3 regions of the Sinorhizobium sp. genome follow, and region 1 is predicted to be linked to each of the others. Evidence: riboswitches for the same ligand, from Rfam matches in the RefSeq annotation. Region 1 holds a riboswitch; each other region holds the start of a gene.
What was found. A riboswitch is a leader RNA that binds a small molecule or an ion and turns the genes downstream of it on or off. The one in region 1 is predicted to bind cobalamin.
Positions count from the first base shown of each region.

Region 2: another riboswitch for cobalamin. It lies ahead of AC5J09_RS16470 (aromatic ring-hydroxylating oxygenase subunit alpha); the one in region 1 lies ahead of bluB (5,6-dimethylbenzimidazole synthase).
Region 3: another riboswitch for cobalamin. It lies ahead of AC5J09_RS11185 (ABC transporter substrate-binding protein); the one in region 1 lies ahead of bluB (5,6-dimethylbenzimidazole synthase).

Region 1 covers NZ_JCACWC010000003.1:1,959,894-1,969,614, forward strand. The annotation lists gene AC5J09_RS21535 (NADP-dependent malic enzyme) at 1-1,244, shown strand, start outside; gene AC5J09_RS21540 (helix-turn-helix transcriptional regulator) at 1,452-2,189, shown strand; gene AC5J09_RS21545 (acyl-homoserine-lactone synthase) at 2,345-2,989, shown strand; gene AC5J09_RS21550 (DUF2865 domain-containing protein) at 3,157-4,284, shown strand; gene bluB (5,6-dimethylbenzimidazole synthase) at 5,089-5,772, opposite strand; cobalamin riboswitch at 5,818-6,028, opposite strand; gene AC5J09_RS21560 (SDR family oxidoreductase) at 6,069-6,890, opposite strand; gene AC5J09_RS21565 (phytanoyl-CoA dioxygenase family protein) at 6,954-8,147, opposite strand; gene AC5J09_RS21570 (LacI family DNA-binding transcriptional regulator) at 8,245-9,267, shown strand; gene AC5J09_RS21575 (TolB family protein) at 9,277-9,721, opposite strand, start outside.
Region 2 covers NZ_JCACWC010000003.1:928,614-938,334, forward strand. The annotation lists gene AC5J09_RS16455 (FAD-binding oxidoreductase) at 1-452, opposite strand, end outside; gene AC5J09_RS16460 (L-threonylcarbamoyladenylate synthase) at 499-1,473, opposite strand; gene AC5J09_RS16465 (DUF6656 family protein) at 1,539-2,135, opposite strand; cobalamin riboswitch at 2,456-2,658, shown strand; gene AC5J09_RS16470 (aromatic ring-hydroxylating oxygenase subunit alpha) at 2,772-4,016, shown strand; gene AC5J09_RS16475 (FAD-binding oxidoreductase) at 4,013-5,113, shown strand; gene AC5J09_RS16480 (glycoside hydrolase family 25 protein) at 5,115-6,176, opposite strand; gene AC5J09_RS16485 (ISNCY family transposase) at 6,569-7,903, opposite strand; gene AC5J09_RS16490 (BA14K family protein) at 8,106-8,525, shown strand; gene AC5J09_RS16495 (transporter) at 8,540-9,529, opposite strand.
Region 3 covers NZ_JCACWC010000002.1:1,417,512-1,427,232, forward strand. The annotation lists gene AC5J09_RS11155 (alpha/beta fold hydrolase) at 1-669, opposite strand, end outside; gene AC5J09_RS11160 (GlxA family transcriptional regulator) at 818-1,807, shown strand; gene AC5J09_RS11165 (hypothetical protein) at 2,347-2,745, shown strand; gene AC5J09_RS11170 (TAXI family TRAP transporter solute-binding subunit) at 3,019-3,963, shown strand; gene AC5J09_RS11175 (TRAP transporter permease) at 4,075-6,189, shown strand; gene AC5J09_RS11180 (DUF1850 domain-containing protein) at 6,186-6,560, shown strand; cobalamin riboswitch at 6,723-6,952, shown strand; gene AC5J09_RS11185 (ABC transporter substrate-binding protein) at 7,122-8,189, shown strand; gene AC5J09_RS11190 (FecCD family ABC transporter permease) at 8,186-9,229, shown strand; gene AC5J09_RS11195 (ABC transporter ATP-binding protein) at 9,226-9,721, shown strand, end outside.

The sequences.
Region 1 (9,721 bases):
TGGCGGCGGTGCGCGCGATAGCAGGCCTTGCCCGCGAGGAGCCGTCGGATGTCGCCGCGCGCGCCTATTCCGGCGAAACGCCCGTCTTCGGCCCCGATTACCTGATCCCTTCGCCTTTCGATCAGCGGCTGATCCTGCGGATTGCGCCGGCCGTTGCAAAGGCTGCAGCCGAAAGCGGCGTCGCCACGCGTCCGATCCAGGACTTCGACGCCTATCTCGACAAGCTCAACCGGTTCGTCTTCCGCTCCGGCTTCATCATGAAACCGGTCTTTGCTGCAGCGAAGAATGCGACGAAGAACCGCGTCATCTTCGCCGAGGGCGAAGATGAGCGGGTGCTGCGGGCCGCCCAGGTTCTGCTGGAGGAAGGCACAGCCAAGCCGATCCTGATCGGCCGCCCGCAAATCATCGAGACCCGACTGCGGCGCTACGGCCTCAGAATCCGCCCCGACGTCGATTTCGAGGTCGTCAATCCCGAGGGCGACCCGCGCTATCGCGACTATGTCGATGATTATTTCGCCCTCGTCGGGCGGCTCGGCGTGATCCCCGAGGCGGCCCGCACGATCGTGCGCACGAATACGACGGTCATCGGTGCGCTCGCCGTCAAGCGCGGCGAGGCAGACGCGCTGATCTGCGGGGTTGAGGGACGCTACAGCAAGCATTTGCGCGATGTATCGCAGATCATCGGCAAGCGTCCGGGCGTACTCGACTTCTCGGCGCTCAGCCTCCTGATCTCACAACGCGGCGCGACTTTCTTTACCGATACCTATGTGAGCTTCAGCCCGAGCGCAGAGGAGATCGCTCAGACGACGGTGATGGCTGCAAACGAAATCCGCCGCTTCGGCATCACGCCGCGTGCCGCCCTCGTCTCCCATTCGAACTTCGGCTCGCGCGATTCCGAGAGCGCTTTCAAGATGCGCACCGCACTGCAGCTCGTGCGCGAGCTAGCCCCCGATCTGGAGGTGGACGGAGAAATGCATGGCGATTCCGCCATCTCCGAGGTCCTGCGCCAACGCGTGATGCCGGACAGCACGCTGAACGGCGAAGCGAATCTGCTCGTCTTCCCCAATCTCGACGCCGCCAATATCACGCTCGGCGTGGTCAAAACCATGACGGACAGCTTGCATGTCGGTCCGATCCTTCTGGGCTCGGCGCTGCCGGCGCATATCCTGTCGCCGTCCGTTACCTCGCGCGGCGTCGTCAATATGGCGGCGCTGGCCGTGGTCGAATCGAGCCATCCCGTCTGAGGGATGGCGCGCCTCCTCATTGGCGATGGAGGGCCGAAAAGCGCTGCTTCCAGGGGAGCCGGCGCGGCCGCGCTAGCGATATCAGGCTCAAAACTCAACTTATGATTGTATAGACCGGATTACTGCACCGTTTATGAAATATTGCACTAGACAAAACCGGCCGCCGTAAACCATGTTTATTATAGGGGCAAGTTTCGGTGTTACGGCATGACTAATCAACAAGCTGTCCTCAATTTGCTGGATATCGTGGAATATGGAGGTTGCGCCGACCCCGAGCGCTTCTTCGCCTTGATGCGAAGAACCTTCAACATCTCGCATCTCCTGTATCTGGAGGCGGAGTCGCTTCCGGATGGTCTGAGAATCTGCCGCCTGCATCACACTTTCGGCGCCTACGCCGCTGAAATCTACGCCGCCAGGGAGCTTTACAGGATCGACCCGATCCTCAAGCTTGCGCTAGGCGGTGTCAGGCCCGTGGAATGGGCGACAGCGCGGCGCCGCTTTCCGGAATGCGAGCCCCTCTTCGAGGCGGCCGAGGAGATCGGGCTTTCCACCGAAGGCGTGGCCTTGCCGCTCCCCTCGCCTGCCGGCCGCATGGCGCTCCTCGCAATCGGTGCCAATATGTCGCCGGTCGAGTGGTCCGCCTATCGCCGTTGCCATCTGCGCGATTTCCAGCTCGCTGCCAACCTGTTCCACGCCTCCATGCTCGAACATTCGGCCATGGCCGGGGCGCTCGACGAGCGCGATCTCCGCCTGACCGGGCGGGAAACCGAAGTGCTCACCTGGTCGGCGGCCGGCAAGAGCTACTGGGAGATTGCAACTATTCTCGGGATATCCGAGCGAACCGTGCGTTTCTTCATGACCAATGCCCGCCGCAAACTCAATGTAGTGTCCAACACGCAAGCCGTAGCGCACGCTGTTCGACACGCTCTGATCCCCACCATCTGACGGGTTGCCGGCCCGGGACAGGACCGGCCACTCGCAGTTTCCCCCACAAATCTATTGGGAAATAACAAGAAAATAAACTGTCACTATAGACAGTTACATATGTCATCCGAGCCTGACAGCATCGCTACATCGCGTAATCACGCATGGAGCGAAAAATGATCAGGATAGTGAACGGAAACGGTCGCAGCCAGCATCCCCAGGCCATCGACGAGATGTTCCGGCTGCGTAAGCGCGTATTCCACGACTTCTTGAAGTGGGACGTCAAGACCGAAGGGGACTGGGAAATCGACCACTACGACAAGGCCAATCCGCTCTATGTCATGTCGTACTCGCCGGACACTGGCAAGATTCGTGGCTCTCTCAGGCTCCTTCCGACGCTCGGTCCGAATATGCTGGACGATACGTTCCCGATCCTGCTCGGGGACAATCCGGAAATCCGCAGCGCGTCGGTGTGGGAATCGAGCCGCTTCTGCATCGATCCCGAAATTTCCCAGGATCGCGCATCGAACCAGGTCACCATCGCCGCGGCCGAACTGATGTGCGGTGTGGGCGAAATGAGCCTTGCCTCGGGCATCAGCCATATCGTCACGGTCACCGACGTGTTCCTGGAGCGAATGTTCCGCCGCATGGGTTGCCCGGGGGAGCGCATAGCCGACCCGCACAGGATCGGCTCCGTCCATGCGGTCGCCATTGCCTGGGAGGTGAGCAGGAACCTGCTCGAAACGATGAAGGCGGTGGCCTCCATCGAAGGTACCGTCCTCGATCGCCCGATGTCGCTCGAAACGGCACGCGCCGCCTGACCCGATATTCCGGGCCGTGCAGGCGCACGGCCCACTGCTTTCCATTCAAGGGCATCGCAAATTAACGCAGATGCCCTCTTCCCGTTGCACCATCTCGACAAGGTCCTATGATGAGGCGGTAAGGCGGACACATCGGCAACGGTCCGCTGCAAGGCAGGAAGAAGCACGTGTCCGCGTCCCCGAAGGTGGCATCCAAGATCCGGCGCATCGCGGCGGTTCTCGTACCGCTCGCGTTGGCGACAACCGGCCCGGCTGCGGCATCCGGCGTTTGCGAACGGCTGAGCGCCCGCCTCGCGGGCCTTCCCACAGGTTTCACGACGAATGCCAGCCTGCGCGATTTCACAGGTGCGGTCTCCCGCCAGAACATCGAGCTGCGGCGCGCCAAGAACGATCGCCGCCGAATGGAATGCAGCAGCGACAGCGTCGTCATTATCGGCGGCGATGACGAGGCGGCTTGCGCCGAACTCGACGGCACGATCGCGCGGATGGAGGAAAATCTGCGGCAACTCAAGGCGCAGCGCAGGCATCTGATCGGCGGTGGCGACGACGACGTTCGGCGGCGCATCCTCGCCGCAATGGAACTCAACGGCTGCTCGGGGGTGCGCGAGGCTTGGGATACCGGAAGCGCCGGAGGCGAGTTTGCGAACGCCGCCGCCCGGGAAGCGGAGGTTCACCGGAACATCCTGAGGGACCTGCCGCCGGACAGCGATGCCTATCCGCTACTACTCGACGCCCCCGGGGCAGAGCTTCCGCTCATGGAGCCCGATTTCGCCGGCAGCCTCAGAACCATGTGCGTGCGAACATGCGATGGCGCCTTCTTTCCCATCTCCTCGCATGCCACGCCGGCGGACTTCGGTCGCGACGCCGATCTCTGCCGCGCGCGCTGCCCGGGTGCGGAGACGGAGCTCTACTACCATGTGCTCGCAACGGAAGAAGCGGACCGGATGGTTTCGGCAACGACCGGCCGGCCCTACACCGACCTCCCAACGGCCTTTGCCTACCGGGCGCGCGGTGTCGGCTCACCGGGCATCTGTGGCTGCGGAATCCCGGATTCGGCAACGGATGCCAGCAGGCAAAAGACAGGCTCTGCCGGAAAGCTCACCGCCGTTAGCCCATCGGTCATTACCATCGGCAGCGAGAGAAAGGCGCCGCCCAAGCCGATAGAAGAGCGGCCCTACGACCCGACCAAAAACAAGGTCCGCATCGTCGGTCCGACTTTCCTTCCGCAGGAAGAGAGCGCGATCGACCTCAAGCATCCGCTTGGGCCGCGATACCAGCCGCTGCAGGACAATTGACAGGCGCCGGCGCGAGCATTCTGGTGGAATCACGCATATTCTTGATCCAGAGCCCGTTAAGCAGCGACCTTTGCGCGTCCGGTAAGATGCGCAGCGCTGTGGGAAACTTTTCGGAGGACTGCAATCTCTCCACCCTCATCCTGTGCTCGTCACAGGGATCCAGCAGCGTCGCGTCTGCGGCGCGGGAAGCGTTCTTTCAGCCCAAGGACTTGGTCTGGCTGGATTCCTGTGACGAGCACAGGAATGAGGGACCGGGGATGTGCGGCTACTACATCGAAGCGAAGCGGGACGCTGTATACGGGCGTGACCCGGGACCTGTCGTGTCGCCTCGCTATCTTCACGGTTTATGAAGCGCGCCGAGGGACCGCACTCTCTCCTCACCTCATCCCTGTGCTCGTCACAGGGATCCAGCAGCGCCGCGTCTGCGGCGCGGGAAGCGTTCTTTCAGCCCAAGGACTTGGTCTGGCTGGATTCCTGTGACAAGCACAGGAATGAGGGACCGGGGATGTGTGGCTGCTACATCGAAGCGAAGCGGGACGCTGTATACGGGCGGGAGCTTCCGCGCCGCCTCGCTATCTTCACGGTTTATGAAACGCGCCGAGGGGTCGCACCCTCTCGACCCTCATCCCTGTGCTTGTCACAGGGATCCAGCAGCGCCGCGTCTGCGGCGCGGGAAGAGTTCTTTCAGCCCAAGGACTTGGTCTGGCTGGATTCCTGTGACAAGCACAGGAATGAGGGTATCGAACAAGCCGCGTCGGGTATCCAGAGTATCAACAGGCCTTAGATCGACCCTAACATCGTGATCTAACGGACACCCCAGCCTTCCTCGAAAACGAGATCTTCGAGCGGCAAGCGCTGCCGCCAGCCCTTCGCGGCGAGTTCCGGCTCTTGATACAGCTTGTCGACGAAACCCAGGCAAAGCCAGGCAACGATTTCGATATGCTCCGGAATCCCGAGAATCGCCTTGATCTCCCTCTCATGGAAAATGCTGACCCAGCCGACGCCCACCCCTTCGGCGCGCGCGGCAAGCCAGAGGTTCTGGACGGCGCAAACGGTCGAGTACAGATCCATCTGCGGATTATGGGTGCGGCCCAGGACGACCGCTCCGCCGCGCGTCCGGTCGCAGGTCACGCAAATGCTGAGCGGCGCCTTGCGAATGCCTTCGAGCTTCAGCGAGCGATACTTCGCCTGTCTTTCGCCGGAAAACATCTCTGCGGCCTCGTCATTGGCGCGCTGGAATGCCTGCCGGACTTTCTCCCGCGTCTCGTCCCGACGAACGAGCACGAAGTTCCAAGGTTGCATGAAGCCGACGGACGGAGCCTGGTGCGCCGCAGCGAGCAGTCGCGCGACCAGATCCTCAGGCAGTGGCTCGGGCAGGAATTCGTCGCGCACGTCGCGGCGGGTCTCTATGGCACGATAGACGGCGGCGCGCTCGTCCGGCGAAAAAGCTCCGGCCGCCGCAAGGCAGCCGTTCTGGTCAGGCAGCATCGTTCGATCCCCAACAATGCGGAAACCTCCCGCCGTCCGCGCGGGGCCGGTCTATCTCGCCAGGCCGGTCTTCTGACTTCGGATCATCCGTTCGCGCCGCCTTCCCGAATCACGTGAAGATTCAGTGGCAAAGGTCTGAAAAGATTCAGACCAACCTGGCGAGAACGTCCCCGTCACAGCGTTGGGCACGTGCCGGAACTGCACCGGCTTCCCGATTCTCCCGCATTTCGCGGGCACCTGACGGCGGCATATGGCCACAGCTCCCCTCGAAACGCAAGGCGAGCAAGAGGAGAGCTTCAGAGCGGTGCCTCCGGATGAGGCGAGGCGTCATAGGCCCCCCAGATCGACTGATCGAAACAGATGACGGAACCCGTCATGAGGCCGGATTCTGCCGATGAGAGATAGGCGCAGGCGCGCGCGACCTCGGCCGGATCTACGAGCCTGCCGAAGGGCTGGCTCGCCGCCGCCTTTTCCAGCCAGTTCGCCGGCGCATCGTGATATTCGCGCTGGATGCGGTCTTCGCCTTCCGAGGCCATCCAGCCGATGTTGAGGCCGTTGATCCGTATCCGGTTGCGCAGGACGGCATAGGCGGTGTTCCTGGTCAGCGTCTCCAGCGCCCCCTTCGACGCACAATAGGCTGTGATGAAAGGCTGGCCCGCCTTCGCCGACATGGAACCGATATTGACGATCGTGCCCTCCGTCTTCTCCCGCCGCATCACCTTTATCACCTCTTGCATCAGGAAGAATGGCGCCCGCACATTGACCGCGAACATCCGGTCGAAGAGTTCCGGGCTGGTGTCTAGGATCGTGCCCCGGTCGGTGATCGCTGCGGCGTTGACCAGCGCATCGACGCGGCCGAAAGTGCGGTCGCAAACCGCGACGACCGTTCGGGCGTCCTCCACCCGCTCGAGATCCGCCGGTACGTAGACGACCTTCGAACCGGTCGCCGCGGCGATCTCGGCAGCTTTCGCCTCCCCCTTCGCCGCGTTTCGCCCGCAAATGACGACGCCGGCGGCGCCACGCTCGGCAAAGAGTGCGGCAATCGCGGCACCGAGCCCCTGCGTGCCACCGGTCACGATGGCGATCTTCCCGTCCAAACGGGCGTGGTCCGTGCTCATCCTGTTCCTCCCTTTGATATGTTGGTGAATATGGCTTCGTGACCGTGCATTGAGCCAGGTGGTTTAGCTTAGCTTTCTCGCCGCCTGATCGGCCAACGCCTCGGCAAACGCCTCGGCACTCCATTCACCGGCAAGCGCTTCGTGCATCAGCTGCGCCTGCGTCCTGGGCGCCAGACCGCCAACCGGCGGATCACGATCGAGATTGGTCGGGAATGAATAGCCTTCGGCGCACGCGGCAACCGCATGGGCAATTTCGTCCTGCGTGAGCTTGCCGCCGGCCGCAAGGACTTTCAGAGCCGGAAAGAGCACGGCGCACATGTGTTCGCGATCCACCGTTTCCATCGCCCTGCCGAAGGCGGAGGATACCTGCAGAAGATTGGCGACACGCTTGATTCCCGCAGACCGGTTGCTGCCCGCGGCGTGGAAAAGTGCCGGGTTGAAGAACACGACATCGCCCTTCTCCAGCGGCAATTGCACATGATTCTCTTCGAAATAGGCGCGGAACTCCGGCCGTCTCAAAGCGAGATATCCAGGCAGATACGTCTGGCTATAGGGCAGGAACAAGGTTGGCCCGCTTTCGACCGGCATGTCGCAATGAGCGACCGCGCCCTGGAGCGTCAGGACCGGCGAGAGCCTGTGCACATGCGCCGGATACTGCTCTATGACGGCCGAGGTCTGGAAGCCCAGATGGTAGTCGCGATGCGGCGATTGAGACGCGCCGCCCGGATTGACGCGATTGACCTGCGCCGTCATCTGGTAGCTCGGACCAAGCCATGCCTCACTGACAAGCGCGATGATGGCGTTGGCGTAGTAGGCGGCGAAATTCTCAGGGTTCTTCAGGCAGTGCTTTTCCAGAGAATTCCAGATCCGGTCGTTGGCGCCGGGCTTGGCGAAATGATCGCCGCCGCCGCTGTTGGTGCGGTGCTGCTCCTCGATGATCTCATCGAAGATGCGGCTCGCTTCGTCGACCACATGCGTATCGGTGAAGGCACGCTTGAAGACCGCGACGCCCGGCCCCGTCGCGAGCACTTCGCAGATCTCCGCAAGCACCGACCGCCTGCCGTCCTGCGTGCCGCAATCACCGATAAGACGGGCGCTGTCATAGATCAGGACGTTCTTCTGGCAGTCTGCCGCGTGCGGATAGTCCGCCAGGCCGCCACGGTGCTCGACCGCGGCGCGAAATTCCTCGATATCGCAGGCCGCCTCACTGAGCCAGACGCGTTCCAGACGCGCTCTCGCGGGATTGTCCGTCTTCATCAGTTCTCCTCCTCAAGGACGACGATGATCCGACTATACGGCTTGCCCGCTTCTGATATAGAGCAGGAATCCATCAAAAAGCCATCAGGAGGGATCGGTGGCACATCCGTTTCTCGTCAAGGACATCGCCTTCCAGGCGGGACTCAGTACGGCGACCGTCGATCGCGTCCTCAACGGCCGGAGGGGCGTGCGCCAGCAAACGGTAATGCGCGTCAATGCAGCCATTCGTGAACTCGAGAGGCAGCAGGCCGGCCTTGAGGTACCGGGACGGAAATTTGCCGTCGACGTGGTGATGGAGGCACCGGAACGCTTTACCGAAGCGGTGCGCAAGGCATTCGAAAGCGAAGCCGCGACCTTCATGCCTACCGTTTTCCGGTCCCGCTTCCATTTCGCCGAGACCATGCGGCCGCAGGACATCAGCCAGTTGCTCGACCGTATTCGGCTTCGCGGAACCGACGGAGTAGTCCTCAAGGCGCCCGACGTGCCGGAGATTGCCGGCGCCGTAGCGCGGCTCGAAGAAGCGGGAGTTGCGGTCGTCACGCTCGTTACCGATCTCCCGCATTCATCGCGGACGGCCTATGCGGGGGCTGACAATCGCGCCGCCGGGGAAACCGCAGCCTACCTGATCGGCGAGCGCTTCGCGGACCGTCCTGCGACGGTGCTGGTCACCATATCGAGCAGCCGCTTTCGCGGCGAAGAGGAACGCGAGATCGGCTTTCGCCGCGTGCTGCGGGAAAAATATCCGCATATCGGCGTGATCGAGATCAGCGAGGGCCACGGCAGGAACGAGGAGACAGGCGCACTTGCCCTCAAGGCAATCGGCAGCCATCCGGAGATCAATGCTGTTTATTCGATCGGCGGAGGCAATCCCGCCGTGCTCGACGCCTTCAGACAGTTGCAGCGCGGCTGCCTTCTTTTCGTCGCTCACGACCTCGACGAGGACAATCTGGACCTCCTGCGTCAGGGCCTTGTCCAGTTCGTTCTTCACCACGATCTGAAAACGGACGTCCGCATGGCTTTCCACGCGGTTATGGAGCGCCGGGGCGCGCTGCGCGCCTCCGAAAAGCGGCATCTTTCCGCCGTCGAAGTAATCACCCCCTACAATCTGCCGCGTGTCTGACCCCGCCGGCTATTCCTCCGGCTGATAGCGTACGAAGGCAAAGGCGGTGCCCAAGGGCGACCAGTTCGGGACGTTCACCGTCCCCTGCCCGCCGAAGAGTTCGAACAGTACGCGCGCATTGCCGCCGTCCGCATCCATCAGGCGGAGACGCACGTCGAGATCGCGCGGGTGATCGAAGACATCGCCGTCATAGGAGAGCACGAGCAGGTGCCTGCCGTCCGGCGACGGATGCGGAAACCAGTCGCCGTAAGGGCTGTCGGTGATACGCTGTAGATCCTCGCCGTCCGGCCTCACCCGCCAGATCTGCATGCGGCCGGTACGGCTTGAATTGAAATAGATCCACTCCCCGTCCGCAGACCAGTCCGGCCCGTCATTGCGGCCCTGCCCCTGCGTCAGGCGGCGTTCCTCCCCGCCTTCGACCGGGATCGTGTAGATGTCGAAGACCTGATCGCGG
Region 2 (9,721 bases), 1.0 Mb from region 1:
AGATTGCCGCCGATCCTGGCAGAGCCTTCCGAGCCGAGTGACAGGGGAAAAAGCCGGTCGACGTCATCGGCGGCCTTCTGGATATCCGCCAGAATACAACCGGCATCGGCCACGATCACGTTGCCGACCGGGTCGATGTCGCGGATGCGGTTCAGCCGCTCGAGGGAAAGGACCACGTCGGCTCTGCCCTCGCGCGGAATCTGGCTGGCCACATGTCCGGTGTTGCCGCCCTGCGGCACGACTGCCGTTCGGGTCTGGCTCGCAAGCCGCATGACCAGCGAAACTTCCTCGACGGAGCCGGGCCTGAGCACGAGCGGCGTCGTGCCGTGATAGAGCCCGCGGGACTCGACCAGGTAGGGGGCCGTGTCGGCGGGTGCGGTGAGGGCATTGCCGGGCCCGACGATGTCGACGAAGGAGGCGATGAGTTCGGGAGATGGAAGGATGGTGGTCATGGCCCTGCCTCGGATCACGTGGTTGCTTCAAGCGTGCCGGTGGCCATCAGCCCCGCGGCGCGGCCGCGCGCTGCAGCCGGTCGATGATCGCTTCGCCGAGCCCCACGCTCGGGATCGGGCCGAAAGCGATGGTCGCGGCGCCGCTGGCATCCGCCTTTTTCATATAATCGAAAAGATTGGCCGCGGCTTCCCGCAGGCTGCCGCCCGGACTGAGATCCAAGACGATCGCGGCATCGCCTTCACCGGGAAGTGCCTTTCCGCCGAAGCGGATGAGGGCCTCTCCTTTCCGGACCTCATCGGCATCGAGCCGCACAGCGGCACCGGGAGCGTAATGCGAGGCGAGCATGCCGGGCGCCTCGATGACAGCGCCGGCGGTCTCCGGGCGCTCGATGGCGAGACCGGTCAAAGCTTCGATCTCTGCCGCGTCGAGCCCGCCGGGCCTCAGCAGCCGCAGCCTTCCGTTCTCGACCTTGACGATGGTCGATTCCAGGCCGATCGCGGCCGGGCCTGCGTCGAGGATGAGCTTCAGCCTGGAGCCGAGATCCGCCTGCACATGGGCCGCACTGGTGGGACTGATCTTGCCCGAGGTGTTGGCGCTCGGCGCCGCCAACGGCCGTCCGAACCGGGCGATCACCCGACGCGAGAAGCCGTCGGGCATCCGAATTCCGAGCGTATCGAGACCGGCGGATGCGAGCGTGTGCACGGTGCTTTCCCGCCGCTGCGGCAGGATCAGCGTGAGGGGGCCAGGCCAAAAAGCCTCGGCCAGACGTCTCGAAACCGGATCGAAGGTCACATGTGCCTCCGCCATCGCCAGATCGGAGACGTGACAGATCAGCGGATTGAACCGCGGACGCCCCTTCATCTCGTAAATGCGGCTGATCGCATCGGGGGTCGTGGCATCGGCGGCAAGGCCGTATACGGTCTCCGTGGGGATCGCCACGGGTTCCCCGTCCGAAAGCACTGCGCAAGCCGTCTCGATTGCCCGCTCCGGTTCGATGCGCGTGTCGATGATTTCGGCCATGGCGTTCTGATCCTTTCCGTCGCTTCCTTAACGGAGCGATTGCAAAAACAGAACGATTTTCTTGGTCAAAGGCTGCGAATGATCCGCCGCAAGGCTTCGTCGCGTGCGCCGAGCATCAGCACGTTCTTCAGCGCCACCTTCGGATCCTGCGTCCGGAAAATCAGGCCGTTGCCGCGCACGTTGCGGTTGACGACGATCCGCTCTTCGCCGGCATCGGGCTCGATCGCGACGGCGAAATACATGCGCGAATAGCCCGGCTGGATCCGGTCGAAGAAATGGGTCTCGTTCCCGAGGTCGCAGAAGAAGTTCGCGAGATAAAAGGACCAGGTGATCTCATGTCCCTTGGCGAGGCAGGTTTTCGCGGCGGTCACGTGGCAGTAGCCGAGATGCGGACTGTTGGCGAGCGTGCGATGGAAGACCATCTTCGGGAACTGGATCGAGGCATGAAACCCGTTGATTCGGCTGTGGGTCGTCTCGCCCGCCGTCGTCAGCTTCCGCGCCGTCTGCTGCGCAACCTCGGCATAACTGAGATACTGACGCTCGTTCGCCATCCACCGGCGTCTATCGATCCGGCCGGTCCGCAGGAACTCGGTGTGAGCCTTGGCTTTCGCCGGTGCGGCCGGCGCCTTGTCGGCAGCGTCGTAATATCGGAGTTTTGCCATGGGCGTCGTCGCGCCGTCCTGTCCGAAAGCTGGTTGATGGTAGCGAACGTAAATCATCACAGTTAACGAATTGGTTCGTTTGCGGCCGTGCGAGCATCAATCAGACCTTGTGTCGGTGGGCCGTGTCGTAAAATGGCCAGTCGCCTTCGCGCCATGAACGGCGCTGCCGAAAATTCCGCCGGCTGCGCGGAGATTCACCTACTTCCTTGTTTGTTATGGATAATATCCGTCTGCCAATCGTGCCGATTGCGCCGCGAATGGCTGTCGTCTTTCTGGAAGCGGATGTCGTCTATTGGCAGTTGCCGGACCGGCCCTGAGGCTTAGATGAGGACACTCAAGGTGCTGCCTCGAAGGGAAGGCGGAGAATTGGGAAGCCGGTCAAATCCCGGCGCTGCCCCCGCAACGGTGGTGGAGCGAACAGCCACGGCAGAAGGCCACTGGACACAGCGTCCGGGAAGGCGCCGGGCAGGTCCCTTGCGGACAGCTCCAGAGCCCGGAAACCAGCCTTGAAGCAGAAACAGACCGTAGCTGGTTGCGGCGGGCAGCCGGATCGGAGCCAATTGCGTTGCGGGTCCATGCGGCCGGCGCGGGTTCCAGTCCTGCCTCTCCGAAACGGCGGAAAACGAGGATAAGGGCATGGAAATTCAGACCGAAATGCTGCGCAAGCTGAAGACCCGTCGCGATGGCTACAGCCTCGACCGCGCCTTCTACGTCGATCCTGATTATTATCGCCAGGACCTGGAGCAGATCTGGTACAAGGATTGGCTGTTCATCGGCCATGATTGTGAAGTCCCGCGGCCGGGGAACTATTTCACGGTGCAGGTCGGCGATTACCCGGTCGTTATCGTTCGAGACAGACAGGGCGCGGTGCGGGCACTGCACAATTCGTGCCGCCATCGCGGCTCGCGCGTCTGCACGCAGCACAAAGGCTCATCCGCCAAACTCGTCTGTCCCTACCACCAGTGGACCTACGAGCTCGACGGCCGCCTGCTCTTCGCGCGGCAGATGCCCGAGGGCTTCGACCCGGCCGAACACAGTCTTAAGCCGATCCACTGCGAAACCGTCGGCGGTTACATCTTCATCAGCCTTGCCGAACAACCGATGGACTTCCGGCCGTTCCGCGAGACGGTCGCGGCCTATCTCGCGCCGCACCGCCTCGGGGAAACGAAGGTCGCCTTCGAGAGCACGATCGTCGAGAAGGGCAATTGGAAGCTGGTCTGGGAGAACAATCGCGAGTGCTACCACTGCGCCGCCAATCATCCGGAACTCTGCCGTACCTATCCCGAAGCGCCGACCGTCACCGGTGTCCAGGGGGCGATGAACGACCCGGAAATCGGCGCCCATTGGCAGAAATGCGAGGCGGCGGGCCTTCCGAGCGCTTTCAGGATCGCGCCCACCGGCCAGTTCCGCATGACGAGAATGCCGCTGATCAACGGCGCCGAGAGCTATACGATGTCCGGACAGAAGGCCGTACGCAGGCAGCTCTCCGCCGGGCTTGACGCCGATGGCATCGGCACGCTGCTCCTCTTCCATTATCCGACGACCTGGAACCACATTCTGGGCGATCATGCGATCACCTTCCGCGTTCTGCCGCTCGGGCCGGAACTGACACAGGTTACGACCAAATGGCTGGTCAACAAGGATGCGGTGGAGGGCGTCGACTATACGATAGACGAGCTGACGCACGTCTGGACGGAGACCAACGACCAGGACCGGCAGATAGTCGAGGAAAACGCGTTCGGGATCCGCTCGCCGGCCTATGAGCCGGGTCCATATTCGGCCGAACACGAGGGCGGCGTCATGCAGTTCGTCGAGTGGTATTCGAACTTCATGCTGGACCGCCTTCAGGGCGGGGCCACGCAGCTCTCGCGGGTGGCATGACCATGGAAATGCCTCGCTCCTTTCACCATTTCGACGAGCTCGATCCCTGGAGAGACCGTCAGCACATGCTGGAGTGCACGTCGGCCGTAGCCGAAGCCGCCGACGTGATGACTTTCACCTTCCGCTCCGACAAGCCGGCCTGGTTCCGCTACCTGCCCGGGCAGTTCGTGACGCTCGAACTGCCCGTCTCGGCCGAGCCGGTGATGCGCACCTATACGCTGTCATCCTCGCCCTCGCGCCCGCTTTCGGTCGCGGTCACGGTCAAGGCGCAGCCGGGAAGCATCGGCACCCGCTGGATGTTCGACAATCTGAAACCGGGCATGATGCTCAAGGCGTTCGGGCCGCTCGGCGATTTCAGCTTCGTCCGTCATCCCGGTGAAAAGTATCTCTTCATTTCGGCGGGGTCGGGCGTCACGCCGATGATGTCGATGACGCGCTGGATGGCCGACTGCGCACCGGAAACGGATGTCACCTTCATTTCCTGCGCCCGCCGCCCGGACGATCTCCTCTTCAGAACGGAGCTCGAAGTTCTCGCGCGTCAAATGCCGCGGCTCAATCTCGGCTTCCTCGTGGAGGGGCATGAGGCACGGCATGGCTGGCATGGTCTGCGCGGGCGCATCGACGCGGCGAAGCTGCCGATGCTCGCACCGGATTTCATGGAAAGAACCGTTTTCTGCTGCGGGCCCGAGCCGTTCATGGGCAATGTTAGGACGATGCTGGAATCGGCGGGCTTCGACATGGCCGGCTATCACCAGGAGAGCTTCCAGCCCGCCGCGGCGCCGGCGGCCGAGGAGCTTGCAATTCGGGCGGGGCCGGCGGCCGATGCCGGGGCCGGTGCGGCGCGGGTGACCTTTACCATGAGCGGCAAGGAGGCGACCGCCGTTCCCGGCCAGACGATTCTGCAGACGGCCCGGGCCAACGGCGTCAGGATCGGGGCCGCCTGCGAGGGCGGCATCTGCGGAACGTGCCGGGTGATGAAGATCGCCGGCGATGTCGAGATGAACCACAATGGCGGCATTCTCGACGATGAGATCGAGGAGGGCTACATCCTCGCCTGCTGTTCGCGGCCGACAAGCGACGTCCAGATCGAGGCCTGAGTTACCGCCGCTCGGATTGGTAGGGCAGGCGTGCCTCGGCGGCCCTGACGGCGATGGAGCCGGTAACCGTCTCGTCGGCTCCCGCCCCTGATCCGCTCTCCGCCTCGGCGCGGCTTATCACGAGCGGCCGCGAAAGAGCGGCCGTTGCACTTGCATTCAACGCCGGGATCGTGCCGACGGTGGCCGAGGCGATAACGGTGAGCACCGGCGGCTTCTCCGGAAGAAGCGCGCCATGGGGCCAGATTCTCTTCAGTGCCGATGCACTCATCGCTGCGACATTCACGTCTATATCGTCGAGGGTGCCGGGCACCCGATAGGGGCAACGCTTCTTTCCGCAATTATGCGCCGACGAGAATTGCCAGAGCGCGTAGCGGTCCCAGTTGCCCATCGGAAAGACTTTGCGGATATCGGGCTTATAGCGCGCATACCAGAGCGGAAGACGCGCTAGAAGCCGATGCTTGAAGCGGTTGGCGGCAATGTGTTTCGCTGTTGCGTGGTTGGTATAGAGGACGGGATAGCGCCCCGTCCGGGCCTTCACATGGCCGGCGAAGATTGCTGCGTCTTCGAGCGACATGTATTTTTCCGGATCGATCCCTTCGATATCGAGCACCATCAGCTCGTCGTCGCGCGGATCGGCATAGTCGATGAAGTGGTTCGCCTGATCGACGGGGTTGCCGGGCCTTGCCAGATGATAGGCGCCCCAGAGCAGGCCATGCGAGCGCGCGATCATCCGGCGCGTCTGATAGAGTTCCCGGCTGACCGCATATTTGCGCCACATCGTCTTGCAGTGTGCAACCGTATCGCCGCCGTGGTCACCGGTACAGGTGTAGCTTTCCGGCAGGCCGTCGGAAGCTTTCGCGATGAAGCCCGCTATCCGCTTGTCCTTCAGCATGGCTTCCCAGTCGATGCTGTTCAACTCGTAAGCGTCGACGATGAGGGCGTTGCGCCGCTCTTTCCACGGCTCCACTTCGCTCGCGCGTGCGTTCGCCGCCGCGAAGGTCAGGCCCATGAGGACCGCCAGGCGCAAGATCATCCCTATGATCGAGATTCCCCGCTTTTCCATTCTCTGAGATTGCCGACTTAGAGTTAAGAGGTCGTAAATCTCAGCCCCGGCCTCAATCTGCGCGAGGCGGACGCTTCTGTACACCGACCTCAAGAGGCAAAGTCGACGGCCCGATTCCGCCCAGGATTGTATCGACGGCGAGATTTTTCCTTTGCTGCATCCGCGCGCGATGGTTGCTTCCGGCGACTTCTGCCCTAGTCTTGTGCCTGTCCATAAACGCCTGTTTTTCGGCGGTTTTGAAAGGTAGTTTGCCGGCTGACACCGTTTCTTGGGACGCGCGATGGCACAAGGCGGCGCAGGTTATGTCCCGAAGAGCGATCTGGCGGCAATAGGTCATAGGGTATGGGCCGACGCTCGCCGGACTTACTCTGAACGCCACCGGATCAGGAGCGTCAGGTCGGCCTGAGGCGGGCGAAGAGGGCGAGATTGTAAGCGACCACCGAGGACCAGACATAAGCCTTGAAGTGGTCGAGCCCACGCCAGGTGCAGCGCCCCAAGCCATAAGCGCGTTTCAGGCAAGAGATGCCGGCCTCGATGCCGGCGCGGAAGTTGCGCAGCTTGCGATAGATCCGCCGGCTGCTGACCATGTCTTCGATGCTGAGGCCGCGCTTCTTGTGGAAGGCCATGTCGCGGATGCCGCGAGCTTTGGCTCCGCTCAGATTTTCGCGGCTGGCATAGCCGCCGTCGGCCGCCGCCTGACGCGGCGGCTCGCCGTAAAAGGCGATGTGGCGTTCCAGCATCGGCAGCAAGCGCTCGCTGTCGGTCGGGTTGCCGGCTTCGATGACGAGGTCGAGGATCAGTCCGCTTCTGCCGGTGGTCAGATTGAGTTTGTGGCCGTAGTCGACGTCGCGGCTGCCCTTGACGATGATGTTGGCATGCGGCTCGAACAGGCTCACCAGCTTCTCGCCGGCCGGAACCGGCTCCCCGGCCAGGACCCGCCGTTCGGTCTGGGCGATGATCCGCTCGATCAGCGGCCGGTAGTGGCGGAGTTGGGCCTGCCACAGTTCGCCGGCCGGGCCCGCCGTCAGCGGCAACTGTTCACTGGCCTGCTGCAGATAACTCAAGGTCGTGCGCGTGATCTTGAGCAGTTCGCGGTAGTGCTTGATCCGTTTAGGGCGGCCGCGGATATATTCGATCGCCCGGGCCCGCTTCTTTGCCGCGCGGCGATGGTCGTGCCATGGAATGGCGCTACCCAGTGCCTCGGCCTGCTGCAACAGCCGCACCGTCACCCGGACAGCGTCCCATAACAGGCTGCTGTCGCTCGGTTCATGGATCAGTGCGGCGGTAACGGTGCTGTCCACGCGCACGACCTTGCCACTTTCCAGCTTCTCCTGCCGGGCGCTCGCCAGCAGCACCCCGTTGATCTCTTCAAAGGTTTGCGCCCGGATCGCGCTGATCGTCTTGTGCAAAACCGACTTCTTCGGGTTCCAGCCCCACGGCAGCCGGGCAAACGCCCGGAACGAGGCGGAGTCTTCGAGGTGGAAGGCCAGTTCCTGGTAACTCAACTGGCGATGCTGCTTGAGCAGCGCGCAGCGCAGCACAGCCTCGGCTGGTAGCCCCTCGCGGCCAGTCTGTCTGAGACCATGCCGGCGCAGGTCCCGCGCCACCAGCCCGAGCAAATCGCCATGCTCATCCAGCCATTCCGACATCGCCTTCAGTTCACGACCGATCTCGTGTTCGGCGAAAAGATCAAATATGCTGGCTTGGACGGTGCGTTCTTGGCGCATTGTCGGCTCCGGCGGTGACGGGTTTGTCTTTAGAATCAGTAGCTTGATCTAAAGTATACCTGAAACCGCCGGGCTTTGCCCACGCAGATATCGCGATTCACTCAATAAATTCAGCAGTTTACCGTTTATGGACGGGCACTAGTCTTGGTATGTCGCCCTTGCAAGGGCCGGTTGTACATGAAATCGAAGGCAGGAGGAAATGATGTCACTGAAATGGCTTTCGGGCGCGCTTGCAGCGATGACGCTGGCGGCATCGGCGGTGCCGTCTCAGGCTTTCACGCCTCTACCCCCGCGGGTTGCCGTCGAGAGCGCCGTCACGGACGTTCAGTACGCGCCGCGGCGCGGTTATTATCGGTATGGCGACTTCTATTACTATAACGGCTATCGTGGGTACCGCTATCAGCGGCCCGGCTATCGCTATTACCGCGGTTGGTGGTACCCGGGGGCTGCCTTCCGACCCGGCATCGTGATCGAGCGCCGTCCCGCCGTTCGCCCGCCGGTGCGCTACGGCAGCCGGCATATCCAATGGTGCTATGATCGCTATCGCTCTTACAGGGCTTACGACAACAGCTATCAGCCTTATAACGGCCCCCGCCGGCAGTGCTATTCTCCCTATAGCTGAACGGTCCGCTTCGCTCAAATAATGCCGATGCGCTTGAGCACGAGCCAGGCAACGCCCATCGACGACGCAATGAACATTCCCGCAAAAACGGTGCCGCTGCCCTCGGAGAAGGGTAGCGCCCCCGTGTTCATGCCGAAAAAGCCGGTCACCAGCGTCGGCGGCAGAAGGAAGGCTGTCATCAGCGAGAGGATATAGATATGGCGGTTCGTTTCCGAGGAAATCTTGCTGTCGATTTCCTCGTGCAGCAGCCGTGCGCGTTCCTGAAGAGCGAACACATCGCGGTCGACGGATTCCAGCCGATCGGAGAGCCTCTCGGTCACGTCGATGAAGCCCGGCGGCACCTCATCCTCTTCCAGTGCCCCGGCCCGGCGCAGCAGGGCGAGCACGGTCCTTAAGTGCCGGTGCAGCCGCACGACGGTCCGTCGCAAGGGCGCCAGCCCCGGCTGTTTCCTGTGTCCCGCCTCGCCATAGACATGGTCCTCGATGATGTTCAATTCCTCCGTCAATTCGAGCACCAGCGTGATCAGGGTGCGCTGGAACTCGACGACGAGCATTTCGAAGAGATCGATCGGGCGGCTGCATTTGGAGCTCTTTTCCACGGCCGCCTTCACCCGGTCGATGCTCCTTAGCGGATGCAGGCGCGTGGTGATGATCATCCGGTCGCTGACGGCGAAATGAAGCCAGCCGATCGTCTGCGTCACCGCGTCGAATGTCCGCTCGAAATCGACCAGCGTGCCGTGCACGACATCATCCGCGACCGTGATCGCCGCCTGCGTGTCGTGGCTCGTAAGGGTCGCGATTGCCTCCTGCGGAAGATTGCCGATGCGCTCGATCAGCGCCGGTGTGCGCGCGTCGCTGAGCGCGAGGTGCAACCAGACCCAGTCTTCGCCTGCCTTAAGGCTTTCAACGGGCGAATCGGCAGCTATGCGCTGACACCGGCTTTCGCCCGGTGCGAACCGGTAGGCCCAGACGAGGCCCGGTATTTCGGGTGAAATCAGGTTCATCGGAGTGCCTCGGCCCGGAGCGGCCGAGTCGGCTTCTATTCGCGGCCCATGACAGTTTTGTTACAGTTTCCCTGGCCGTAACCGCCAGCCGCCCGTGGCGAGTTGACGTTGACGTTCACGTAAAAATGATTAGTCTGCTGCGCATCTAAAAGGCGCCGGCTGCGGACGGCGGCGGATGCAGGGAGGAGCACC
Region 3 (9,721 bases), on a different contig from region 1:
GCCGTGGAGGACCAGGGTCGGCTTGTCGAACTTCGCCAGGTCGGCATTGAAGTCGCTTTCCGAGAAGGCGCGGATGCTGTCGAGCTGGCCCTTGAGGCCGCCCTTCATGCCCTGCAGCCAGAAGCTCTCGCGGATTCCCTCCGAGATGACGGCACCCTCGCGGTTGTAGCCGTAAAAGGGGATCGTCAGATCCCTGAAGAATTGCGAGCGGTCGTCGTAGGTGCCCTTGCGAATGCCATCGAAGACGTCGATCGGCAGGCCGCCGGGGTTGGCCTCGGTTTTCAGCATGAGCGGCGGCACCGCGCCGATCAGCGCCACCTTCGCCACGCGCCCGGTGGCGTGCCGGCCGACGTAGCGGGTAACCTCGCCGCCGCCTGTCGAATGCCCGACAAGGATCACGTTCCGCAAGTCCAGCGCCTCGATCAGTTCGGCAAGGTCGTCGGCGTACTGGTCCATGGTGTTGTTGTCCCACACCTGGTCCGAGCGGCCGTGGCTGCGGCGGTCGTGGGCGATGACGCGGTAGCCCTTGTTTGCAAAGAAGACCATCTGCGCATCCCATACGTCGGCCGTGAGCGGCCAGCCATGGGAGAAGAGGATGGGTTGAGCATTGCGCGAGCCCCAGTCCTTGTAGAAGATGCGGGTGCCGTCCCTGGTGGTGATCGTAGCCATTTTCTTCATCCTTTCAGCGGGTTGGAAGACTGCCGGGTGGGGTGCCGTACTTGCCGCGCCCCGTGCTTGAAGATTTAGGCCGATTGCGAAATGATCGGGATTGGCGGATCGGACATTAGGCGGGCCGAAACCGACAAAGAGGGGCGACATGGCGAATGGACGAGCACTGCCAGCGAGAGCCGAGATCGGCCTCATGCTTTATCCGGGTTGCCAGATGGCGATGGTCCACGGCATGACGGATCTCATCGGCATAGCCGGTCAATTCTCCGCCGAGCGCGGCGGACCGGTGGCGCGAGTCAGTCATTGGCGGCTTCAGGACGACGACTGTCTTGCACGATGTTTCGACACCCATCCCGAACTCGGGTCCCGGCAGGCGCCGGAGATCCTGCTTGTCCCAGGCCGGCTGACGGGACCGATGGAAGCAGAGGAGGCAGCGCCCTATGCGCGCTGGCTGCTCGACCGGCATGCCCAGGGGGCGACGCTGGCATCGACTTGCGGCGGGACTTTCGTGCTTGCGGCGACGGGCCTGCTCAAGGGTCGCCCGGCGACGACGCACTGGCTGTTCGCCAATGCCTTCCGCGATCGTTTCCCCGACGTCCGGCTCGATCCGGACAAGATCGTCATCGAGGACGGGGACCTCATCACAGCCGGCGGCCTCATGGCGTGGACGGACCTCGGCATGCGCCTCGTGGACCGCCTGTTCGGTCCGACGGTGACGGTCGAGACCGGGCGCTTCCTGCTCATCGATCCGGCCGGACGCGAGCAGCGGCACTATTCCAGCTTTTCGCCGCGTCTCAATCACGGTGACGAGGCGATCCTCAAGGTGCAGCATTGGCTGCAGGCGCGCGAGGCCCGCGCCGTCAGCGTCGCGGAGATGGCCAAAGTGGTGGCGATGGAGGAGCGCACGTTCCTGCGCCGTTTCAAGGCGGCGACCGGTATGAAGCCGATCGAATATGCGCAGCATTTGCGCGTCGGCAAGGCGCGTGAGCTCCTGGAGTTCACCAAACGCTCGGTCGAACAAATTGCCTGGACCGTCGGCTATGAGGATGCTGCGGCTTTCCGCAAGCTGTTCCATCGCATCGTCGGGCTGTCGCCGGGCGACTACCGGCACCGTTTCGCCGTAGCGGCTGCCGGATAAACTGCGCGGAGGACGGCGTCGCTTCTTTCGCGCCCGCGGCTGCGGAACAAATTTTCGTCTGAAGAATTAACAGGTGTCGCTTCTGTCCCCCAGCGACATTCAGGACCCCAACCTGTTGCAGTGCCCGCGTCATCCCCTGCGCGGGCACTCGCATGTCTGCGAAACTATTCCCCGCCCGCCCTCGGTTGACGACGCAAGCGGGACCCCGCAAAGCGGCGAGGCCCCGCCTCAAGTGTCGCTGAAAAGATCTAGGTCCTTGTATAGGTGGGAAGCCAGGAAGCTAGAGTGCCATCCGCGCCCATCTATAGGACCTTGGTCCGACCCCCTAAGGGCAAAGGTCCTAGGCCCGTTGCCAGCTGAGTCTCAGGGTACATATTGCAGCATTCGCGCCGCGGGAGCCCGGAGCGGAACAGTGTGCGGTCTGCCGCCGCCATGTCTGCTCTGGCTCCTTGCACGATCACGTTCCATGATTTTGGGTCGACGGGGCCTAAAGTCATCGTGATCTCGGCAGGGGAACAACTCAACGATGGATCTCTCCCATGGCATTGTCGAACTACGGACGGAACAACACTGTCTCTGAAACCTGTTTCAGGACGCTCACCCACCCGTTGACGAACCTGATCTGCATTATCGTGGCCGTGTCGATCGCCGTTTTCGCGAGCGTACCGACAGGCATTCCCCCATACGTGCTCGCGCCGATCGGCTTCATGCTGGTGATCCTGATCGACCCTGCAGAAATTGCATCTAGATTGAAGGCGCGCTCCGCAAGACGGGACGCCACGGTTGGCCGCTCGGAATCGGCCGCCGGAGGCTGGCAGGCCAGGGGAGACGGTTGGAGCCTGACATTCCAACGCAAACACGGCCTGACGAGAGGAGCGGCTCGGTCGAATATCGCCGCCGCTGCAAGGGGACGCGCGGCCGATAGCTGCCGCCGCTGAAATCCTACCTAAACGCCAAGCGCCGCGCGTCGCCGGACGCGCGGCGCTTGCGCAGGAATTTGTCCGAAGCCAGCGGAAGGCGGATTGTCGCCGATTGCTGCGGGGCACCGGCAAGATCCGCCTGCATCGGCGAAGTTGTCGATTGCGCTTCCACAAAATCAATCATTTAGAGTTAGCCGAACTCTTGCTAGTGTAACGCCGCGGCCCCTTTCCGGAGGAACGGTCTTCCGCGCCAGATTTGAATGATTGGGAGGAATCTCTGTGAATCGAACATTGAAACGCGCCGCCATCGCGGCGATCGCAAGTGCGTCCCTCGCCCTTTCCGCGGCTTCGACAGGCGCAGCCGAGTTCATCAACGTCCTGACTGGCGGCACTTCCGGGGTGTACTACCCGCTCGGCGTCGCGCTTTCGAAGATATATGGCGATGAGATCGAGGGCGTACGCACGCAGGTGCAGGCGACCAAGGCTTCGGTCGAGAACCTCAACCTCTTGCAGCAGGGGCGCGGCGAGATCGCCTTTTCGCTCGGCGATTCGGTCAAGCTTGCCTGGGAAGGCAATACGGATGCCGGTTTCAAGGCACCGCTCGACAAGCTGCGCGGTATCGCCGCCATCTATCCGAACTATATCCAGATCATGGCGTCGAAGGAGTCGGGCATCAAGACCGTCGCCGATCTCAAGGGCAAGAGCCTTTCCGTCGGCGCACCGAAGTCGGGCACGGAATTGAATGCCAGGGCGATCCTCGGCGCCGCAGGCATGAGTTATGACGACCTCGGCAAGACCGAATACCTGCCCTTCGCCGAATCGGTGGAGCTGATGAAGAACCGGCAGCTCGATGCGACGCTGCAGTCGGCCGGCCTCGGCGTCTCTTCGTTCAAGGATCTGGCGACGTCGCTCGACGTGCAGATGGTCGCAGTCCCCGAAGAGATCGCCACCAAGCTCGGCGCGCCCTACATCGCCGCGACCGTCCCCGCCGGCACCTACCAGGGGCAGGACAGCGATGTGCAGACGGTCGCCGTCGTCAACTTTCTCGTCACCCATTCGGAGGTTTCCGACGAAACCGCCTATCAGATGACGAAGCAGCTCTTCGAGAACATCCCCGCCCTGACGGCGGCTCACAAGGCGGCGGAGAATATCCGCATCGAGGATGCGCTCAAGGGAATGCCTATTCCTCTGCATCCGGGGGCGGAGCGTTACTACAAGGAAAAGGGTCTGCTCTGACCCATGTCGCCCGAAACCGTAAAGCGGTTTCAAAGCGACAGGCAGACACCCTGAAGCGCGTCGCGGAATTCGGTTGAATGCGACGGGCTTCAGGAATTCAGGGGAGGAATCATGATCCACAATACCAATGAACAAAGCGCAACTGCGTCGGCCGAACTGCACCGGCACGACGCGTTGACCCGGGCGTTTCCGGCGACATGGGACGGACGGATCCTGTTTGCCATCGCGCTTGCCTTTTCAGTGTTCCAGATCGCCACCGCGGCGCATCTCGTCGATTTCGCGAGCCAGATCGTGCGCGTGGTGCATGTCGGCTTTGTCACGGTTCTCGTCTTTCCCCTGTTGGCGACGCTCGCAGGCCACGGCACGGTTGCAAAAATCATCGCCTGGAGTCTTGCTTTCCTTGGCGCGGCGGTCGCCTTTTACCAGTGTTACGAATATGCGGAACTCTTGGTGCGTGCCGGCGATCCACTGCCGCGCGACATCGTCTTCGGGGTCGTCGCGCTCGCCGTCGTCTTTGCCGCAGCCTGGGCGCTGATGGGGCCGGCTCTGCCGATCATTTCCGGCGTGTTCCTGGCCTATTGCCTTTTGGGTGAGTATCTGCCGCCGCCGTTCGATCACCGCGGCTACGACTTTTCGCAGGTGATCGACCATATGGCCTATGGCACGGAAGGCATCTACGGCATCCCGACCTTCGTCTCCTCGACCTATATTTTCCTTTTCATCCTGTTTGGCGCCTTCCTCGAAAAAGCCGGCATGATCCGGCTCTTCAACGATGTCTCGTTGAGTTTCGTCGGCGACAGGCGCGGCGGACCCGCGAAGGTCGCGATCATTTCTTCGGGCCTGATGGGCACCATTTCGGGTTCCGGCGTCGCGAATGTGGTCACGACCGGGCAGTTCACCATCCCGCTGATGAAAAAGTTCGGCTATCGAGCGGCCTTTGCAGGCGGCGTCGAGGCAACGGCCTCGATGGGCGGGCAGATCATGCCGCCTGTCATGGGCGCGGTCGCCTTCATCATGGCCGAGACGCTCGGCGTCGAATATTACGAGATCGTCAAGGCGGCGGTCATACCGGCGATCCTCTATTTCGCTTCCGCCTTCTGGATGGTCCATCTCGAAGCCGGCAAGTACGGGCTGCTCGGCCTGCCCAAGGACCAGCTGCCTTCGGCCAAGGCGGCAATCCTCGAACAATGGCATCTGATCCTGCCGCTCGCCGCGCTCGTCTGGCTGCTGTTCTCCGGCTATACGCCGCTTTTTGCCGGTACGGTCGGCCTGGCCTTCACCGGCCTTCTGATCCTGGGCAGTTCGCTCGCGCTCGGCCTTCCCGCCGGTGTCATACGCATCATCTTCTGGGTCGGCCTCGGCCTCGTGGCGGCCGCCTTCTTCCAGTTCGGCATCGGCGTGATCGTCGCAGCGCTGGCGCTGCTGATTGCCGCCAACGCCTTGCTGAAAGGCGGCCGGGAGACCCTGGTGATATGTCGCGACGCCCTTGCCGAAGGGGCCAAGACGGCCCTTCCGGTGGCGATCGCCTGCGCGCTCGTCGGCGTGATCATCGGTACGATGACGCTGACCGGAGCGGCCAATACCTTCGGCCAGTTCATCGTCTCAGTCGGAGGCAAAAGCCTGTTTCTGTCGCTGCTTCTGACCATGGTCACCTGCCTCGTGCTCGGCATGGGCATACCGACGATCCCGAACTACATCATCACCTCGTCGATCGCCGGGCCCGCGCTTCTGGAACTCGGGGTACCGCTTATCGTCAGCCACATGTTCGTCTTCTATTTCGGGATTCTTGCCGATCTGACGCCACCGGTGGCGCTTGCCTGCTTCGCGGCAGCACCGATCGCGCGGGAAAGCGGGCTGAAGATCTCGATCCAGGCGATCAAGGTGGCGGCGGCCGGTTTCGTCATCCCGTTCATGGCCGTTTATTCGCCGGCGCTGATGCTGCAGGATGGCGGCGCGATGGCCGCATCGGTGGGCTATCCGGCTGCCGTCGCCTATATCGTCGTCAAGACCGGTCTGGCGATCGCGCTCTGGGGTGCCGCCGTGGTGGGCTTCGCCGCAGTCCGGCTCGGGGTTTTCGAGCGGGTGCTCGCGGCCGCGGCCGCCTTCACGTTGCTGGCGGCGCTGCCGATCACCGATGAAGTCGGCTTTGCACTCTCCGCGCTCTTCGCCTTCGTGATCTGGCGGCGCGCCCGCCAGGCTGGCCGGCAGACGGCGAAACCGGCATGAGCGCGCTTGCCTGCATCATCGGCGGCAAGGCTGTCGCCGTTGCTGCGGGTGTCTTCACCCTCGGCTGGACCCATTCGGTCGAGAAGACCGAATGGCAGGAGCGTTGGGCCGTCACGGCCGAGGGTCTCGTTCTCGAGGAGGCGCGCGTGCAGGGTTCGGGTGCGGGAATGGAGCCGGGAGACAATGCCCGTCGCCAGGGCCGCTGGTGGGTCTGGACGCCCGACCTGCCGCCGCTTCCCGAGCTGGTCCTGGCCGCCTCCGGAGCGACCGTCTCCGGCTGGACGCTTTGCGACGCCGGCGGCTGCCGCGAACTCGCGGCGCAAAGCCGGGAACCAATCGTCCTGCGGCCATGCGATGGCCCAAAGCCATAATGGCCGATGCCGATCTGGCGGCACCGGTTGAAGGCTCATCGGAAAAGTCCGGCGCGCTTATGAAATGTTATTACATAACTTTTTGTTGACGAGCGTAATAACATAACATATTGAACCCCTATGCAGCGGCGTCGCGTTTCACCTTGACCGGAGGCTGCATTCTAAATTAACTGAGCCTGACGGTTCCCCTACCCGTGAGGTGGAGGGGATTAATAGGGAACACGGTGCGGACGACCCAAAAGGGACCAAAACCGTGGCTGCCCCCGCAACTGTAAGCGGATCGTCGTTCATCCTCGTGGCGCCCAGGCGCCAGCCACTGCGCGTTGCGCGGGAAGGCAGATGAGCGATTTCTGTCCGCGAGCCAGGAGACCTGCCGTCAAATCAGATCCAACGTCACGGGCGGGGATGCCCGGAACAGGAGCAAGCCATGACCATCTTTCGCGCCTTGCGGCGCACGCTTTCGTCAGTTTCCCCGAGATCCAGCCGTCACACGTCCGATCGAACCCGATCGGCAGACTGACGATCACGGCCGTATAGCGGCCTCACATTCGGGGACTATTCATGAACAGCTTTTGGAAACGACCGCTCATTGCGGGTCTCATCACCTTTTCCGCAGGCGCAGCGGCTCTTGACCGTCCCGCCTTCGCTGCCGAGACGATCTATCCGTTGACACTCGAGAACTGCGGACGGCAGATCACCTTCGACAAGACGCCGACGCGCACCGTCTCGATCGGCCAGAGCAGCACCGAGATCCTCTATCTGCTCGGCCTTGCGGACAAGGTCGCCGGCACCGCCCTCTGGGTCGGCCCCGTCCTTGAAGGTTACGAGGAGGTCAACGCCAAGGTCGAGCGCCTGGCAGACAACGATCCGAGCTTCGAAAGCGTGCTTGCCAAGAAACCGGACATGGTGGCGGTGCAATTTCAGTGGCAGGTCGGCCCGGAAGGCGTGGTTGCGCGGCCGGAGCAGTTCGAGGAGCTCGGCATTCCGGTCTACACATCGCCTTCGGATTGCACCGGCAAGGAGAATTCGGCGGCGAGCGACGGCGTGCGCCGGCAGGTCTTCACCATGGATCTCGTCTATCGGGAAATTCGCGAGCTGGCGCAGATTTACGATGTTCAGGACAAGGGCGAGAAGGTCGTGGCCGAGCTGAAAAGCCGAGAAGAGGCGGCGCGCGCCAAGGTCGCCTCGGCCGGGGGCAAACTCTCGGCGGTCTTCTGGTTCTCCAGCGCTGCCGATGCCGACCCCTATGTCGCCGGCAGGAACGGCGCACCCGGCTACATCATGGCGGCGCTCGGCATCGAAAACATCATCGACACAGAAGACGAATGGCCGACGGTCGGCTGGGAAACCATCGCCAAGGCCGAGCCGACCATGATCGTTGCCGGTTCCATGGAGCGTCGACGCTACCCGCTCGACAGCCTCGACGCCAAACTCGAATTCCTGAAGACCGATCCCGTGGCGAGCCTCATGCCGGCAGTCGCCAAAGGCTATGTGTTCGACATGGATGCGCAGGCGATGAACCCGACGATCCGCACGATCGAAGGAATCGAAGCGCTGGCGGATGCCATCGCCGAGGCCGGACTTGCGCCCAAGGCTGGGCCGGCTTCCAAGGGTGGGTTCGGCAAGTGAGCCGCGTGCTGACCCTGGCCGGGCGAACGGGGACGGGACGCGTCGGCGCGGCCATCGCCGCGCTCGTGATCCTGTTCGCGGCACTCTGGATGGGCGCTGCGATCGGCGAAACGGCGATCCCGTTCAGGACGGTTGCGCAGACAGTCGCGAATCGGCTGTGGAACGCCGGCTATCCGCTGGCCCCGATCGACGAGGGCATCATCTGGAGCTACCGACTGAGCCGGGCGGTCGTGGCCGCTTCCTGCGGGGCGGCGCTTGCGCTCTCCGGCGCCGTGCTGCAATCGCTGCTGCGCAATCCGCTCGCCGATCCCTATATTCTCGGCATCTCCGCCGGAGCCTCGACGGGGGCGGTCAGCGTCGCCATCCTCGGTGTGGGTGCCGGGATGCTGACGCTGCCGCTCGGCGCCTTCATCGGCGCGCTGGTCGCTTTCGTCCTGGTGAGCCTGCTGGCGGTGAAGGCCGGCCGCGGCACCGCGGCGATCATCCTGGCGGGTGTGGCGGGGTCACAGCTCTTCAACGCACTGACCTCCTTCATCGTCACCAAGGCGGCCACGGCCGAGCAGGCGCGTGGCATCATGTTCTGGCTGCTCGGCAATCTTTCGGGCGTGCGCTGGCCGGATGCCTGGCTCGCCGTGCCGGCGACGCTTCTCGGTCTCGTCGTCTGTCTCTGGCATGCCCGTCCCCTCGACGCGTTTACCTTCGGGTCGGAATCGGCTGCCTCGCTCGGCATCTCGGTCAGGCGAACCTATTTCGCGCTTGTCGGCGTCTCGGCGATGATGACTGCGGTGATGGTATCCATCGTCGGGTCGATCGGTTTCGTCGGCCTCGTCATCCCCCATGCGGCCCGCATGCTCGTCGGCGTCCGCCACGGTGTCCTGCTGCCGGCAGCGGCGCTCATCGGCGCCGTGTTCATGATCCTCGCGGACATACTGTCGCGCGTTCTCATTCCCGGCCAGGTCCTGCCGATCGGCGTGATCACGGCGCTCGTCGGCGCTCCGGCCTTCGCGTTGATACTCGGACAAAGGAGGGACCGCGCATGACGCTTTCGGCGCGCGGGGTTTCATGGTCGGCCGGCGGGGTGGACATCCTGAAGGAGGTCTCCCTCACGGTCGAGACGGGAGAGTTCCTCGGCATCATCGGCCCGAACGGTTCCGGCAAGACGAGCCTGATGTCGCTCATATCGGGCATCCGCAAGCCGAAGAAGGGGGAGGTGCTTCTGGACGGTTCTCCGATCGGGACGCTCGGCCGCCGCACGGTCGCGCAAAGGCTCGCTCTGGTCGAGCAGCAGGCCGAGACCGGCGAGAGGATCACCGCGCGCCAGGCGGTAGAGCTCGGCCGCACACCCTATCTCGGGCCGCTTTCGCCCTGGTCGCCGGAGGACGATGCGATCGTCGAGGCGGCGCTCGAAAACGTGGATATGGCGCATCTTGCCGATCGCCTGTGGCACACGCTCTCCGGCGGCGAGCGGCAAAGGCTGCACATTGCTCGGGCGCTGGCGCAGCAATCGAAGATCCTGCTTCTCGACGAGCCGA